4 regions of the Virgibacillus kimchii genome follow, and region 1 is predicted to be linked to each of the others. Evidence: riboswitches for the same ligand, from Rfam matches in the RefSeq annotation. Region 1 holds a riboswitch; each other region holds the start of a gene.
The links. Region 1 has a riboswitch for S-adenosylmethionine ahead of ACZ42C_RS00875 (methionine ABC transporter ATP-binding protein). Riboswitches for the same ligand answer to the same signal wherever they lie in the genome.
Positions count from the first base shown of each region.

Region 2: it holds a riboswitch for S-adenosylmethionine, as region 1 does, so the genes downstream of both, metA (homoserine O-acetyltransferase MetA) here and ACZ42C_RS00875 (methionine ABC transporter ATP-binding protein) in region 1, are expected to answer to the same signal.
Region 3: it holds a riboswitch for S-adenosylmethionine, as region 1 does, so the genes downstream of both, ACZ42C_RS16810 (OsmC family protein) here and ACZ42C_RS00875 (methionine ABC transporter ATP-binding protein) in region 1, are expected to answer to the same signal.
Region 4: it holds a riboswitch for S-adenosylmethionine, as region 1 does, so the genes downstream of both, ACZ42C_RS09425 (MetQ/NlpA family ABC transporter substrate-binding protein) here and ACZ42C_RS00875 (methionine ABC transporter ATP-binding protein) in region 1, are expected to answer to the same signal.

Region 1 covers NZ_AP043951.1:134,592-138,805, reverse strand. The annotation lists gene ACZ42C_RS00885 (MetQ/NlpA family ABC transporter substrate-binding protein) at 1-269, opposite strand, end outside; gene ACZ42C_RS00880 (methionine ABC transporter permease) at 578-1,246, opposite strand; gene ACZ42C_RS00875 (methionine ABC transporter ATP-binding protein) at 1,236-2,267, opposite strand; SAM riboswitch class I at 2,355-2,464, opposite strand; gene ACZ42C_RS00870 (Uma2 family endonuclease) at 2,829-3,395, opposite strand; gene ACZ42C_RS00865 (thioredoxin family protein) at 3,500-3,814, opposite strand; gene ACZ42C_RS00860 (toprim domain-containing protein) at 3,840-4,205, opposite strand.
Region 2 covers NZ_AP043951.1:2,710,791-2,715,004, reverse strand. The annotation lists gene ACZ42C_RS13060 (phosphoribosylaminoimidazolesuccinocarboxamide synthase) at 1-97, shown strand, start outside; gene ACZ42C_RS13055 (hypothetical protein) at 322-489, shown strand; gene ACZ42C_RS13050 (CoxG family protein) at 496-954, opposite strand; gene ACZ42C_RS13045 (hypothetical protein) at 1,214-1,522, opposite strand; gene ACZ42C_RS13040 (hypothetical protein) at 1,628-2,083, opposite strand; SAM riboswitch class I at 2,390-2,492, shown strand; gene metA (homoserine O-acetyltransferase MetA) at 2,567-3,475, shown strand; gene ACZ42C_RS13030 (aminoglycoside 6-adenylyltransferase) at 3,576-4,214, opposite strand, start outside.
Region 3 covers NZ_AP043951.1:3,478,245-3,482,458, forward strand. The annotation lists gene ACZ42C_RS16795 (flavin reductase family protein) at 1-224, opposite strand, end outside; gene ACZ42C_RS16800 (ring-cleaving dioxygenase) at 235-1,176, opposite strand; gene ACZ42C_RS16805 (MarR family winged helix-turn-helix transcriptional regulator) at 1,170-1,607, opposite strand; SAM riboswitch class I at 1,877-1,990, shown strand; gene ACZ42C_RS16810 (OsmC family protein) at 2,122-2,589, shown strand; gene ACZ42C_RS16815 (sodium:solute symporter family protein) at 2,622-4,214, shown strand, end outside.
Region 4 covers NZ_AP043951.1:1,887,240-1,891,453, reverse strand. The annotation lists gene ACZ42C_RS09440 (enoyl-CoA hydratase/isomerase family protein) at 1-1, opposite strand, end outside; gene ACZ42C_RS09435 (methionine ABC transporter permease) at 17-679, opposite strand; gene ACZ42C_RS09430 (methionine ABC transporter ATP-binding protein) at 681-1,697, opposite strand; gene ACZ42C_RS09425 (MetQ/NlpA family ABC transporter substrate-binding protein) at 1,965-2,786, opposite strand; SAM riboswitch class I at 2,882-2,992, opposite strand; gene ACZ42C_RS09420 (glycerate kinase) at 3,930-4,214, opposite strand, start outside.

The sequences.
Region 1 (4,214 bases):
GGAAAGACATAATCCTGATACTCTTCAATATTTAATGTAATACCTTCTTCTTCAAGCAGGGGTTGCGCTTCTTCAAGGATTTCTGCATGTGGTGTACTGGAGGCGCCTATGGTAATTTCCACAGGTTCTGTTTCTTCAGTTGCCTCATCTTCGGTTGTATCCGCATCATCAGCTGCGCCATTTTCCGTGGTGTCATTCTCGGAATCTCCTCCACAGGCAGCCAGGAATAATATTAATAGAACAGATAAAAATACTAGTATTTTTTTCATAAGTCATTCTTCTCCTTTGATGTGTTTTTTATGATAAATAGGATTCACCTAATTATTCATTATTCAACATACTATAAAACTTGTAAGCTTTGGATAATTTGGCAAAGGTATTTAGCCACGTCCAGCTCCAATGCCCAGCGATAGCGGGTCTTTACGGTGGGGCGAGGAACGACTGTACCGCAGTCCCAGACTTCCTTCACCTCCGTCCGATTGGTCAACATCGACTCCTTTCGTTGTCGTGTTTCCTTTATCTCCTGCGGCTCAGTCCACTCTATACGTCGCTAAACGGGCATTTCCACCTTTAGTCTCTAACGTTTATCCAGTTTTTTCGTAATGAAATCACCGATAAACTGGAACAGAAACACGATGATTACGATCAAAATGGTAGAAACAAGCACGATGTCCCAGTCCCTGCGCTGGAAGCCAAAGTAATAAGCATAGTTTCCAAGTCCTCCTGCTCCGATGGCACCGGCCATAGCAGTATAGCCGATTAAGGCAATGGCTGTCACCGTTAAGCCTGAAACAAGTGCAGGCATGGATTCGGGGAGCAGCACTTTAAATATAATGGTGGAAGTTTTTGCCCCCATGGATTTTGCTGCCTCAATGACACCTTTATCCACTTCCTTTAAAGCAATTTCCACGAGTCTCCCATAAAACGGTGCCGACCCGATGATCAATGCCGGCAAAGCAGCAGTGGGCCCGCGAAGGGTTCCTACCAGTAAATTAGTAAATGGAAATAATAACAAAATCAAAATAATAAATGGAATTGCCCGAAATACGTTTACAATAGTAGCTGTAATCATATTTAAATACTTGTTTTGCCAAATTCCGCCTTTATTTGTCATATATAACAGTAAACCAAGCATAATCCCGAGAACGAGCGTACCTGCCAGTGCAACAATGGTCATATAAAGTGTTTCATAAGTTGCTTCAATCAAGTCCTGGGCATCCAGATTGGAAAAGAAATTATCCATCATATCCGACATCCTCCATTTCCACAGAGGTATCTTCCTGAATAAAACGGGCAGCCTTATTTATTTCTTCTTCATTTCCTTCCAGCTGTACAATTAAAGTTCCATATGCGCCAGCCTGGGTTTGCGTAATTTTCCCCTGCAAAATATTAATTTCAATATCAAATTGCTTGGCCAGTTGGCTGATCAAGGCCTGATTGGTTGTTTCACCGACAAAATGGAGACGGACGACTTTGCCTGTTTCATATGTTTGAAGCAGGTAGTCCATGCTCTCATCCTCATCATTTGTCCCCATGACCTGTTCCACAAATTTCTTTGTCACCAATTGCTTTGGCTTGGAGAAAACATCGAGCACATCACCCTGCTCGACAATTTTTCCATTTTCCATCACCGCCACCCGGTTACAGATTTTACGAATAACATGCATTTCATGGGTAATCAATATAATCGTTAAATCAAGCTTCTCATTAATATCCACGAGCAGATCCAGAATGGAATTGGTCGTTTCCGGATCAAGTGCAGAAGTCGCCTCATCACACAGCAATACTTTTGGGTCATTTGCCAAAGCTCTGGCTATGCCGACCCGCTGCTTTTGCCCGCCGCTCAGTTGGGAAGGATATGCTTCTTCCCTGCCGGAAAGACCAACCAAATTGATAAGGTTTTGTACTTTTTCTTTGCGCTCTGCTTTGGAAATCCCGGCTATTTCCAGCGGAAAAGCAATATTATCCTCCACTGTCCGGGACCAAAGCAGATTGAAATGTTGAAAAATCATGCCAATATCCTGTCTGGCAAGGCATAACTCTTTACTGTTTAATGCAGTGATTTCCTTTTCGCCCATGACTACCCGTCCGCCGGTAGGCTCCTCCAGACGGTTAAGCAAGCGGACAAACGTACTTTTTCCCGCCCCGCTGTAGCCAATGACACCAAAGATTTCACCTTCATGAATCGAAAGGGTCAAATCATCTACAGCCGTTATTTTTTTCTTATTTGAAGCAAATACTTTACTCAACCCTTCGATGGATATCACAGTAATCCCCCTAACTTATCTCGGCCAAAAAATCAAAAACGCCTTTCTGCCGGAGAACAGAAAGACGCAATAATCGGTCTTTACGTTCTCTCATCTGTCAAAGCGATTGCTTTGCAGGAATTGGCACCTTTCAAATTCAGGATTTGAAGGTTGCCGCGGGTTCACAGGGCCAGCCCCTCCACCGCTCAGGATAAGAGATGAACATTTTATTTCGGATGATAAATAGTATAATAGCACTATTCCTTATAAGTGTCAATCAGTAGTTGTTGTCGTAAAAATAAATAAATTTGTACATCCAATCCCAGTAATTATTGCACAGGATTTTATATTAGGTTACGCTAAACAATATTTAATCTTCTTCGCTCTTTAGTATGGGAATCGAAGTTAGAATAGGAGATTTTATTTGGAGAAGCGGGCATGATAACATCGAATGCGTGAGCCAACATTCCTTAATGCTTGGCGGCTTGGCTCATAATTCATGCCCGCAGAGGCTCCATGTCAAATCGACTTTGATTCTACTTTCTGACTGTACTCTCAACACTAAATAGCGGAGAGCCATATTTAATCTTTAAAAATATTTGCAATATCCACCTTGAAACCTTCAAGAAATTTAGAGGTGATTTCTCCAGTATTTGTTTTTATGTCATGCTGCTCATACATTTTGTCATCATTAAGCGTGTATACAGTTATGGTACCCAGCATCGGATTAACAATCCAATACTCTTCTACACCATAGTTCATATAGATATTTAATTTTGTAATCAAATCATGTGATTGATTGGACTTGCTGAGAATTTCCACAATCAGATTTGGCACCCCGACATATCTGGCATCCGTAAAACCAGCCTTGTCACAAATTATACTAATGTCGGGAATGACAACTTTGGAATCTTCTATTTCTTCGCTTTTTAATTCAATGTCATATGGCGCATGAAATAATTCACATGACTTACCTTCAAGAAAAACGCCAAACTTGGCTTCCAGTTTTCTGGTTATACGTTGATGTTTGGTAGAAGGAGATGGCGACATGTAAATAAACCCATCAATATATTCCAATAAAGCATCAGAGTTTTCCCGTATTTGAAAGTATTCTTCAATGGAAACTGAATCACTTCGGTATTGATTCATTTTATTTCCCTCACTTTTTATCTGCTGATTTTATTTTACCACGATTTGTAACCGTCTACAGCAGAAATTAAAAAAAGGTATAGGGATTTTTTAGACAATACCTGCTAATTCTTCGCAAACATCTCCGGTCTGTACTCATATAAATACGTATAAATATTGGGGATTGAATAAAAGGTATACACTTTTTCTTGTATCTTGCCGTCTCTTTTGATAAGCAGGCAAGGCACGCTTTCTATCTTTTTTTCCTGCATGAATTCCGGGTAAAAAGAGGCGTTCATTTCATGAAAAACATCCTCCTGATGGACAGATTCAATTTTTTCCAGCATGGATCTGGCTAGATTGCATGTACCGCAAAAAGGGGTATAAATATATAATAAATAATCATTCTGTTCCAGTTCCTCTAATGTTGCTTGTTTCAAAAAAATCACCTTTGCTTTTAAGTTTCTAGTATTCCCTGTCAATCAGAAAAAAAGGATCCACTTTTATGTGTTTACCTAAAAGTGCTGCTGCCAAAACATGCCCGGGCGTTGTTGCAACTTCCCGGTATTCACTGCTCACATAAATATGCTCCGCATGCGGAAGTTCCCGTGCCAGCTGTTTGCGGAGCTCTATACCCGGCTCGTCTTCATCTGTCAAAATATAGACTTCTTTATGATCCAGTTCATATTCATCCAAAAGTTCATCAAACTTTTCCACCCCAAGTGTACCGTTCGTACAAATAATCGTAAGATCCTCGGCAATTACTTTATCGAGCTCCCTTTTATCTGTCAACCCTTCCACAATAATGATTTTTTCCGACTCATTCATCATGCTGACATA
Region 2 (4,214 bases), 1.6 Mb from region 1:
ATTGCTAATTGACGAGATTTCCGGCGGCAACATGAGGGCTTATAAGGACGGGAAATACATAGAGCCATTGGAATTACAGAAATTAATCACTCCATAAAGAAAGGTAATTGACAAAAACAGGGCAAAGGGGATTATCTCTTTACCCTTTTTTGTTTCAGAAAGAATGAAATCCTTGTTTCGCCTTCTCCGCCTTCAGACGGAAAATCCCCTACTGATAAAGCAGGGGATTTTTTGTATGAAAAATCAACCTTCGTGCCGAAGTGAAAAAACAGTAATCAGGGTAAACTATACATAGAAACTAAAACAAGGAAGGTTAGATATATGATGAATCAAGATATTTACAGAAGTATAGCTGAAGACAATATGAGAAACATGAGAAGAAGAGCGGAAGAGCATAAGCTTTATATGAAATCAAAAAAAGGAAAAAACATGGGTTTCAAAAGAGGTTATTTGGGTTTAGACAGGGAGCGTAAAAAAAACATGGGATAGCGTATGTTATCCCATGTTTTCTTTTTCTGTTTCCCTGATTTTTTCGGCAACCGCCTGGGTTAGATCTTCAGCTGTTTTTGGAACAAATGTCGTCAGAACAGGGTTAATAACTGGAGATTTCATGCCGGTTGCTGTAATATCCAGGTTTCCGGTCATTTGTGTTTTATCTTCGTCCAAAGCAATCCCCTCAAAATAGCCGCTTCCTGTAAATTTTTCATTTTTGCCTTCTAAATTAAAGGTGACTTTGGAGGGTTTTTCCCATTTGGTAATGGTAACCTGCAACTTAATTTTCCGTTTTAAAATTCCGATATCCCCCATAAATTCCCAATAGGACTCTCTATCATTGATAATTTCATGGTCAATATAACCGGGAACCAAAGGAGCCCAATTATTCATATCGCTAACGAAATCCCATACTCTCATAATAGGTAATTGGAGTTCTTCATGATATGTTCCGCTTGGCATAACGATTTTCCTCCTTTTCATCATGTATATTTTTATTCATTCCCTGTCTTTTCACCAGCTGAAACTTGTCTGCTTCTTATTATATTTTTTCAATGTCCAATTATGACTCCATTCCTATGGAAGTGGCTTTCCGATCTTTTCATGGTATATAGAGAAAGCTTCAACATCAACATGTCTTCAGGTTTCTCCTGTATATGATAAAAAAAGAACAGGCCTAAATATCCGCATTGTTTTGGTCTGTTCCTGATTATACTGGGGCTTAATAGTGCTGGTTTTCAAACTGATGGAGTTTCTTCTCGTGTTGGGCGGTTTTACTTAATACGAAGTCTGTCGTTTCCCGGGTTTCTGTTAATTCCACGCGCATGCCGTCAAATTTTTTTCCAAGTTGGTCAAAGCCTGTTTCCATTCTTAATTCCATATTATCCATTCTGGATTCCAGTTTGTCCATTCTTGACTCCAGGTTATCTATCCTTAATTCCAGACCATCAATTCTGTTATTCAAATGCTCGAACTGTTTATCCATCTTTTCTGAATGATCTTTTAACGCACCAAGAATTTGTTTTAACATCGTTGGTTCCTCCATGAGCTCACCGCCTTTTCTATTATTATAATTGATTGACCGCAGATTGAAAAGATAAATTCAAGTTGCTTTCTTCATCATCTCTCTCCTCGTTTAGAGAGGAAGTATGGTTACAATATTTTTACCGTTTTCTTCCTGTTTTTGTTTATAATCTTCAAATGACAAATAAAAATCTTCCGGCGGATTGCCGGCGAGAAACTGAAATTCGCCGTTTTCGAATAAAACAAAATAGCTGTTTTCCAGAAGCACGCCTTCTTCCTGCATCTGCAGTGTAAAGCTATGGATTTCCTTTTCATTCAATGGCTCATGAAATATAATTTGCTGTGATTCTTCATCTTCTTTTTCTAATCGAAAAATGCCATACCCTTGGTATTCATTTTCCTTATAATATATTTTATTTTTATCAGAGTCGTAATAATCCTGGATCTTTTCATAGTAATAGCCACATCGAAAACACCATATGAATTTCTCGCCCATTTTATAGTAAAAATCCTCCGTCGCAGAGCAGTTGCAATGGGGACAGGCGATTGCTTGTATGATGGATGCCATAATATCACTCCTTGATTATTTAATTTTAACACGATAATCCTGATGCATTGTTGCAAGTGAAGAAAGTATTTATCTAAGAAGTGGATTCGAGCTAGCTGAAACTTTCATGGATACGCTGACACATTCACTAAAAGGCGAACGAATGCGAGTTTTTTAAAAGAAAAGAAAAAAATCGAAGTTTTTCTGGAAGTAATTTTAAGAAGAGAGATGATGAAGATGATTTAATTATATCTTTATTCAGAAATAATTACAATTTATTTACCCTTCCCATTTCGCGAGATTTCATATATACTGTTACTAATTGAATAGTTATTAAGAGTGACTGAGAGACTTGGCTCAATGATGTCACAGCAACCTACGTCCAGTAAGGTGCTAATACCAACAAAGCATTTGCTTTGAATGATAAAACGGGCTTCCCTTTTGGCAATCAAAGCAAAAAGGGGTTTTTTGTTTTTATGACCAATGATAAAGGAGAGAGCAACATTGCCAATTAATATACCGAAAGCATTGCCGGCAACAGAAAAACTGAAACAGGAAAAAATATTTGTCATGGATGAGGAACGCGCACGAACCCAGGATATTCGTGCACTGAATATTCTCCTGCTGAATTTGATGCCGGAAAAAGAAAGAACAGAACTTCAGCTGCTGCGCGTACTGGGGAATACGCCATTGCAGGTAAATGTGACGTTTCTTCGGATGGCTACACATGAATCAAAAAACGCCAGTAAGTCACATCTGGATACTTTTTATTCGACGTTTGACCAAATAAAAGACCGGCGATTTGACGGAATGATTATCACCGGAGCACCGATAGAGCATTTAACATTTGAAGAAGTGGACTATTGGGAAGAGCTTACGGAAATTATGGAATGGACGAAAGAAAATGTAACTTCCGTGATGCATATTTGCTGGGGAGCACAGGCTGCTTTATATTATCATTATGGAATTGATAAGTATGCCCTCCCGGAAAAATGTTTTGGCGTTTTTGATCATCAGGTTACCGATCCGACGGTAAAACTCGTCCGGGGCTTTGATGAAGCGTACCGGGCCCCGCATTCCCGCTATACTTCGGTGTCGATGGAGGAAGTGGAAAACCACCCTGAGCTTACGGTGCTGTCGGCATCCGAGGAAGCAGGGGTATTTATGATTATGTCCAAGGATGAAAAACATATTATGTTGACTGGCCATTTGGAATATGATGCTGAGACGCTTGCAGAAGAATATCAGCGGGATACAGCCAAAGGAGTGGACATTGCCGTACCACAGCACTATTTTCCCAATGATGATGTAAAAAAACGCCCGCTGAATACGTGGCGATCCCATACACATCTGTTGTTTTCCAATTGGCTGAATTACTATGTATACCAGGAAACGCCTTATGAATGGGACTGACCCGCAACAGATCCAAATGAAAAGGCCGCCTATGAATCTGATTCATAAGCGGTCTTTTATATTATATAATGCGGGAAGCACAAATAGATGGAATGTCTGGTTAAAAGATTGTCACCGCATCAGGTGGTAATTGCCTGACTTGTTGAAGGTACTTCGTCATGTTACTGTCATCTTCTTCAGGATAGGTAAAGCCCCACTGAACAGCGAGATCCTTTGCCAGGGTTCTAAATAACTCACATGTAATAAAAATAGATTTCCAAAAGTACTCGTAATTGTGGCTGGCGTAGGTTTTTACATACATTTTCCAATGTGATTCGGGCAGATACCGTTTAAAATACTTGCCCATTTTCCCTGATGAAACATCAAAATCATGCTCATTTCCAATCCACCAGGATACCATTTCATCAAGTCTTGACCTGATTTCATATTCAAACATTTGCTTTGCATATGGCAATTCATCCCGCCACAATCCTTTGGCCACGTTTTGCAGGCACCACCAGAAATCGTTGCAGCAGCTATGAAATGCTGCGTATACAGGCTTTTTAATGTGATAATCGATATCCGTGGGAGCGGGAATTTGCGGTAGGATATGATCCTTATCAAGCAGGGGGATGGTCAGTTTATCATTTACATAGTTTTCCCTCGTGACTTCTTTTGTTTCTATGTGAAGATCAATTCGGTTTCCATCAGTGAATAGCATTAAGTAACCGTAAGAACGATCGATGTTCACTGGTTTACC
Region 3 (4,214 bases), 880 kb from region 1:
ATGTTCCTCGCCGTATCTTTAGGAGATCCGTCTCTTTGCTGAATCGCCAGTGAAATCATTGGAGGGTCGGATGAAACTACGTTAAAAAAGCTGAATGGTGCTCCGTTAATGACACCATTATGATTACTGCTTGTAACAAATGCAATCGGTCTTGGAATAATGGTACCGGTTAACAGTTTATAATTCTCTCTTGCTGTTTTTACTTTGGGGTCAATCGTGATCATAAAATCCTTCCTATTCATCAAGGTTCTTAACTTCTACAGGGATCAGTGTTTTTTCAAGGCGACCGCGGTATTGTTCGTATTGCTCCGGCAGCTTTAGTTGAGTCCCCATCGTTTCGGAAGATTCATCGTGAGCAAACCCGGGAGGATCTGTGGCAATTTCAAATAAAATTTCTCCATGCTCTCTGAAATAAATAGCATTAAAATAATTTCTGTCTTTTACCGGTGTTACCATATAGCCATTTTGCTGTACAAGTTTTTTCCAACCCAATTGATCTTCATCATCTTCTGCACGCCAGGCAATATGGTGAACCATGCCAACACCCATTTGTCCGCGCCCGTTTGCAGTTATTTTTACATCAATGATATTTCCGATATCTCCGTAGGCTTGAAAACGAACGAATTCATCTTCCTCACCAACTTTTTCAAGCCCCATCACATCTTCCAGCAGCGCTGCTGTTTTAGCCGGTTGGGAGGAATATAAAATGGCGCCTGCAAAACCTTTGATTGCTACATCAGGGGTGACTTCACCAATTGTCCAAGTGTTTTGTTCTCCTTGTTCCCGTTCCACGAGCTCCAGTTTCAGCCCGTGCGGGTCAGTGAAAGTGACATAAGTTTCTCCAAAGCGCTCCTGTGCATTATAGTCAATATCGAATTTTTCCAGTCTCTTTTTCCAGAAGGAGAGTGACCCGGCTGGAACCGCATAGGAGGTAACGCCGACCTGGCCATCCCCAATTTTTCCTTTCTGAGCATCTGCCCAAGGGAAAAAGGTAATAATGGTACCGGGTTTCCCGCCTTCATTCCCAAAATAGAAGTGATAGGTGCCCGGGTCATCAAAGTTGACTGTTTTTTTTACCATTCTCAGGCCCAATACACCTGCATAAAAATCCACGTTTTCCTGTGGGTGACCGACAATTGCGGTAATATGGTGGATCCCTGCTGTTTTCTTCATGATGATTTATCTCCTCTTTTTCCAACTTTTTTGAGCACATCAATCACCGTTTGTTTATCTTCTTCGGAAACGTCTGCAAACAACTCCTCAATTACCTGTTGGTGCTTGGGGAAAATTTCATCCATCAGCTTTGTGCCATCCTCTGTAATGTCGATGTAGACGACACGGCGGTCATCCTTACAGTGTCTGCGTTTGACATAGCCTTTCTTTTCAAGCTTGTCAATGACATAGGTAATGGATCCGGTGTTAATGAGAACGGCATTTGATATTTCCCGTACAGTCTGGCTGCCTTTATGGTACAATGCTTCCAGTACCATAAAATCCGAGCTTTTCATTCCGTGGCTGCTAATATCTTTTTTAATGATTTCCTCAAGAGTTTTTGTGGATTTCATGAGGACGACAAATATTTTTAGTGATAAATTTTCTTTTTCCAATTATATTCACCTCAAATATATTTAATCTTAATTAATGTATTTTGAATTAAATACAATGATAAACTACTATAGTAAAGTTGTCAATGACTTCGATTCTTTATGTTTAAAAATTTTTCCTAATATACAGAAGCCTATCACTGTCATTGTATTTTCAACTGAATTAGAGGTTTAGAGTATTTGGCAAAGCCATCATTTTATTCATACTTTCGTTATAAACATAGTTGACATTAAAAAGGTTCCCATGTAATATGGTAAACAAATTTAATAGATTCTTATCAAGAGCGGTGGAGGAATCTGGTCCGATGAGCCCGCAGCAACCATTCACAGGTAAAACCATGTGAAACGGTGCTAATTCCAGCAGACAATCGTCTGAAAGATAAGAAGGGCACGTTTTTCTATAAGCCGAATTTCCAACCCCCTTTTATCTTTTGGATAAAAGGGGGTTTTTGCGTGCGGATAAAATCAAGTGCTAACTAAATGAACAAATCTATGAAAGGAAAAAAGGAGGAAAGTGATGAAACAGACAGAAAGCAGACAAAACCAAAATCACAGGACCATTCGAGCGTCTTCTAACAGAATTGGAAAATTTGCCAATGAAAATAATATAAGAGATTTTAGTTTTACGGTAGATGAACCGGAAAAATTAGGCGGGACAAACAAAGCTCCAACTCCAATGGAGTATATATTGGGATCATTTAATGGATGTATATTAATAGTCATTGAAATGATAGCTGAAGAGATCGGTTTTTCTTTCGATAACATTTCTGCTGAAACGGAGGGAATACTTGACCGACGTGGAATAGCAGGCACTGCAGACGTGAGCCCGCACTACCATCAAGTGAAGAATGTGGTTTTCTTTGAAACAGAAGAAAGTACCGAATCCATTGCAAAACTAAAGAGTCTGGTTAAACAAAGGTGTCCTGCCTACAATCTGTTCCGGGATACAGGTATTGAGATTAAACTTGATTGGAAAAAGGTTTAAATAACTGCAGGTATTATTGGAGGGGGAAAATAATGACTTCATATGGCGTTTGGATGATTTCTTTTGCGCTTATTTATACATTCTTACTGATTATTGCCGGTAATGTGGCGAAAAGGAAGGCATCTAATGGGGAGAACTTCTTTATTGGGGGACGGAATTTCAGATGGTGGACGGTGGCCTTTTGTATTACCGGACTGTTTTCCGGGTCAACCTACATATCGATTGTTGAACTATCTTATCTGACAGGGGTTTCTGCCATCTGGTATGGTGTAGCAGAAACTGTACAGGTACTGATCATTGCTTTTCTTATGATTAAGCCTTTTCGTAATAAAATGATGGTAACAGTTTCCGGGCTGATCGGGGATAAATTCGGCAGGCGCGCTAAAGCGATATCCGGTGCAATTACAGCATTTGCATTTCCAATGTGGTCTGTTGCCACTGCAATTGCATTTGCTTCCGCATTGAATGTGTTTACGGATATTTCACTAAGTTATTCAGTTGCTTTTACTGCCATACTATTGTTCATTTATCTGCAGGCAGGGGGGATGTGGTCGGTTGCCTTTACGCAATCCATGAATACGATCATGTTTTTGCTCATGTTTATAGTTGGTATGATCGCCTTTTTTATCAACCCCGGCATTGCAGGTTTACAGCAATTAGCGATCGATCGGCCGGAAATGTTTCAGCTTGGCGGTGCCGGCCTTCAAGTGATTGTCGCTTGGTTTGGAACATTTTTGGTGAATGTCATTTTGGCTCAGGCAGCTTTCCAGATGGCCTTATCCTGTAAAACACCTGAAGAGGGTAAAAAAGGAATGATCGGTGCTGTTTTCATGGGAATACCTTTTATTATCTGCGGTGTATTATTCGGTTTAGCTGCAGCTATTGTTGTTCCGGATGGAAATTTAGGATTAATCGCGTTGCCGCAGTATTTGATGGAAGTATTGCCTGCACCGCTGGTTGGTCTGTTTTTCTTAGGTGTTTGGGCCTGTGCACTCGGCTGGGGCGGGCCGTGTCAATTTTCCGGGGCGACAAGTCTTGGTAAAGATGTTGGTAGTGCAGTATTTCCAAGCGCAAGCAACCAGCAATTGATCAAGTATACAAAATGGTCGCTGCTTCTTTTAACCGGGTTGATGATCGTATTTGGATTGCTCCGGACAGAGCAATCCGCCTGGTGGAATGTGCTGGCATGGACAGTCAGAAATTCTGCTACCTTTGCTCCTGTTGTTGCAGCGATATTTTGGCCGGTGGTAACCAGGAGTGCGGTAGTTAGCTCGCTGCTCACCGGTTTTGCGTCAGGATTAATCTGGTACCATTTAGGCGGGTGGCATCCAACCTCCTTTTTCCTGGATATACATCCGGTTTGGATTGGTATGTCCACCAATATTGCCACGATTCTTATCGTGACTTTAGTGACTTCTTATGGAAAATGGATGTTACAATTTGATACGAAATCTATGAAGGGAATGACATCTGCCCTGGCCAGTGTGATGCTGGTGGCAGTGCCAGTTGTATTCTTTGAAGTCCTGCATGAAGTTGGTTTGCTGGGGCTGTTTGGTTTTGCAGCTGTTCTCTCTTTATTTATTACAGGGATTATTTATATTAAACCGAAGAATATGCAGGTTCCA
Region 4 (4,214 bases), 1.8 Mb from region 1:
TATGTTCACTCCTCCGTTAATCTTTCTTTAATCTTGCTGCAAGCCTGTTTCCAATGGACTGAACCCCTTGGACTAAAATAATTAAAATAATGACCGTGGCGTACATGACTTCTGCTTCATATCGTAAATGACCATAACGGTAGGCAAGATCCCCGAGACCGCCTGCGCCGACCAGACCGGCCATGGCTGTCGCACCGATCAGGCTGACGGTTGCGATCGTAAGGCCAAGGATAATCGATGGGCGGGCTTCCCTGAGCATTACACTCCAAATAATCTGGCGCTTTTTAATCCCCATCGCTTTATAAGCTTCCACCACACCGCCATCGACTTCGAGCAGTGATGTTTCCATTAATCTCGCTATATATGGGGCCGTATAGAGGACAAGCGGAACAATGGCACCCTGCACGCCAATCGTAGTACCGACAATAAATTTCGTAAAAGGCAAAATGAAAAAGAGTAAAATAATAAATGGAATCGACCGTACAATATTAATAATGAGATTAAGGATCTGGTACACCCATTTATTTTCCAGGGCCTGCCCCGGACGTGTCAGTACGACCAGTATTCCCAGGGGGATACCAATCAACGTTGCCAGCAAAAGAGCGATGCTTACCATTTGAAATGTTTGGATGGTTGCTTCCCATATAATCGGGAACCAATCTTCAATAAATTGATTCATGTCAGTTAGCCTCCACTTCTTCCGTTCGCACGCCTTTTTCCTTTAAAAAGATAATTGCTTCTCTTGTTTTCTCCTGTTCCCCGACAAGGTGAATAACCAGGTTTCCAATGATGCCGTTCTTCAGTTCCATAATATTGGCCGTTAATATATTCGGCTGAACATTAAACCGCTGACTAACCTCTGCCAGGAGCGGTTCTCCCGCATTCTCCCCGACAAAGGTAAGTCGGGAAACTGTCCCCTCCAGCTGTAGCTGCTCAATGAGGGAGGACGATAATTTTCGCTGGGATATCGTATTTAAAAACCGCTTTGTCGTCGGTTCAACAGGATGTGTAAATAAATCAACCGCGGTTCCATCTTCAATAATCCGCCCATCTTCCAGGACGTACACATAATCGCATATCTTTTGAATCACATTCATTTCGTGCGTAATGAGGAGAATCGTAATACCGAGCTCCTGATTTATTTTCAGAAGCAAGTCAAGAATGGAATTGGTCGTTTCCGGATCGAGTGCGCTGGTTGCTTCATCACTTAAAAGAACTTCCGGTTCCTGTGACAAAGCCCTCGCGATGGCGACCCGCTGTTTCTGTCCGCCTGACAATTGGGCGGGATAGGCATCTTTTTTATCGGACAGATCCACAATCTGCAAATATTTATCGACCTTTTCCTGCACTTCCTGTTTACTGTAGCCCAATAGTTTTAGAGGAATAGCCACATTATCAAAAACCGTGGCTGTTTTCAGCAGGTTAAAATGCTGAAAAATCATGCCGACCTTTTGCCGGGTAACCCTAAGCTCCTCATCGGACAGGGCAGTCACTTCTTTTCCGGCGACATGCACTTTCCCGTCTGTTGGCTTCTCCAGTGCATTCACAAGCCGGATCAACGTACTTTTCCCGGCACCACTGTAGCCAATTACACCATGGATCTCTCCCTTGGGAACATGAAGGCTCACCTCATCGACCGCCTTCACGCCACCACTTTTAGAAGAAAAAACTTTAGAAACACCCTCTAACCTTATCATCTCAACATGACATCCTTTCACTGCAACACCGGGACGGTTCTCCAGTTGCAAAATTTACTTCAACGTCTGGCAGTGGCGGGCATGCGGTTGGCAGGACAACGAGCTGTCACTATAGAATAGATGCCCATCCTTTCCACACAATGTGCGGGCTGAATCGCGGGGTGGAGTCGTGAAATGCTGATGTCCGGGAACACCTTCAAGATTCGTAACCCCGCCTCATGCACAGAAGTTAGTGCACATTCCCGCATGCTCGCCACATATTAACATTTACTCATCCCAGCTCGGAATAATAGAACCTTCAAATTCTTCTTCAATAAAATCTCTGACTTCTTCAGATTGGTAGGCATTGATAAAACGTTCCACTGTCGGATCATCTTCGTTCCCCTCGCGAACAACGATGTAATTCACATATGGGGAATTGGTGGATTCCAGTAAAATAGAATCATCCCTCGGGCTCATACCCGCTCCCAGTGCAAAGTTTGTGTTGATGGCCGCCGCGTCCACTTCACTTAATTGATTTGGAATTTGTGCGGCATCCAGTTCGATGAATTCCAGGTTTTTCGGATTTTCCACTACATCGTGAATGGACGCTGTTTCTGCTTTATCTTCATCAAGCTTGATAAATCCTGCTTCCTCCAATATGAAAAGTGCCCGTGATCCATTCGTCGGATCATTCGGCAATCCAAACTGCGCGCCATCCGGCAAGTCTTCAACGCTCTCATACGTATCGGAATAAACCCCCATTGGATTCAAAATAGTTTCCCCGACAGGTACCAGATTAGTGCCATGGTCATCATTAAATGCATCAAGAAACGGTTTGTGCTGATAGCTGTTTACATCCAGATCTCCTTCATCAAGTGAAGTGTTTGGTAAAACATAATCGGAAAATACTTTCAAATCAATTTCCAGTCCGTCTTCCGCGGCTATTTCTGCTGCAACCTCAACGATCTGTTCATGCGGTCCGGCTGTAACCCCGACCACTAGTTTATCTTCATCCACTGCATCGCCCCCATCTGCAGAACCTGTTCCACAAGCACCAAGCAACCCGATAATTAAAATGAGACTAAAAATAAATACTGCTTTCTTCATTTTCCATTCCTCCCAATTTTGTATTTTCTAGTTGATAAATAGAAAAAGCCTCTCTTTTTAAAAGAAAGAGAGGCTTGTAATCCATACAATTTCCTCTCTTATCTTCCAAAACATGACGTTTTGCAGGAATTAGCACCTTTTTATGCCGAACGCATAAAGGTTGCCGAGCTTCATCGGGCCAGTCCCTCAGCTACTCTCGATAAGAGATTTGCTTATTCGTTTATCAAACATAATGTATACAATATATCATAATGGTAATTCCGTCAACCGTTAAATTAAAAAAATCAGGGGAGAATGTGTTGCTAAAGGTGCTCAGCCTGGCAACAACTTTTTGATATTGAAATGATCAGTTAGAGGGGAGGCGCGTTATTCTGTGCCTGAGCGGCAGTATGAGTCTCGTTCATTGTTTGATCGGGTGGTGAAGATTGAAAGTGGATAAAAGTTGAGTAAAGCGATCTTCATAAAGGTGATGAAGAACGAAAATATAAGAAAGTCGAGGGGAAACGATCTTCATCCAGGCGATGAAGGTCAAAAATGTAAGAAAGTCGAGTAAAGTGATCTTCATAAAAGCGATGAAGATCGAAAATGTATAGAAGTCGAGTAAAGCGATCTTCACCTAGGCGATGAAGATCGAAAATGTATAAAAATCGAATAAACCGATGTTCAACCAGACGATGAAGATCAAAAATGTATAGAAGTCGAGGGGAAACGATCTTCAACCAGACGATGAAGATCGAAAATGTATAGAAGTTGAGTAAACCGATCTTCACAAGCGTGATGAAGATCAAAAATGTATAGAAGTTGAGTAAAGCGATCTTCATAAAGGCGATGAAGATCAAAAATGTAAAAAAGTTGAGTAAACCGATCTTCACAAAGGCGATGAAGATCAAAACTATATAAAAATCGAATAAACCGATGTTCACCCAGACGATGAAGATCGAAACTGCAAAAAAATTCGAGGAATCCGATCTTCATATCGTCTGCATCATTGAACGAATGAAAGAACAACCATCTCGTTCACTACCAGATCGACTGTATCAGTAAATAAACGAGAGGAAAACTCCATCCTTCATTGACTTAAAGCATCCCCTGTCCCATCATCTTAAATACACCCTAGATTAACTATCCCCATCAACCGCACCCTCATTTATATTCTTTTACCCCGCACACCAAAGCCATAACCTGCTTTGTCTGCTTCGTTAAAAGTTCCGCGGCGTTTTCCATGCATTCCTCCAGTGTGAGCGGCCTATTCGTAATGGAAAAACAACCGGAAAAACTCTCCAGCAAAGCATCTGCATTCCCACCCAGACTGCCGGAAAGGAGAACAGTCGGCACCCGATGTTTTTTCGCCAATGAAGCAACATATCCCGGGGCTTTTCCATATAGTGTCTGCTCATCACTTTGCCCTTCTCCGGTGAAGACCAGGTC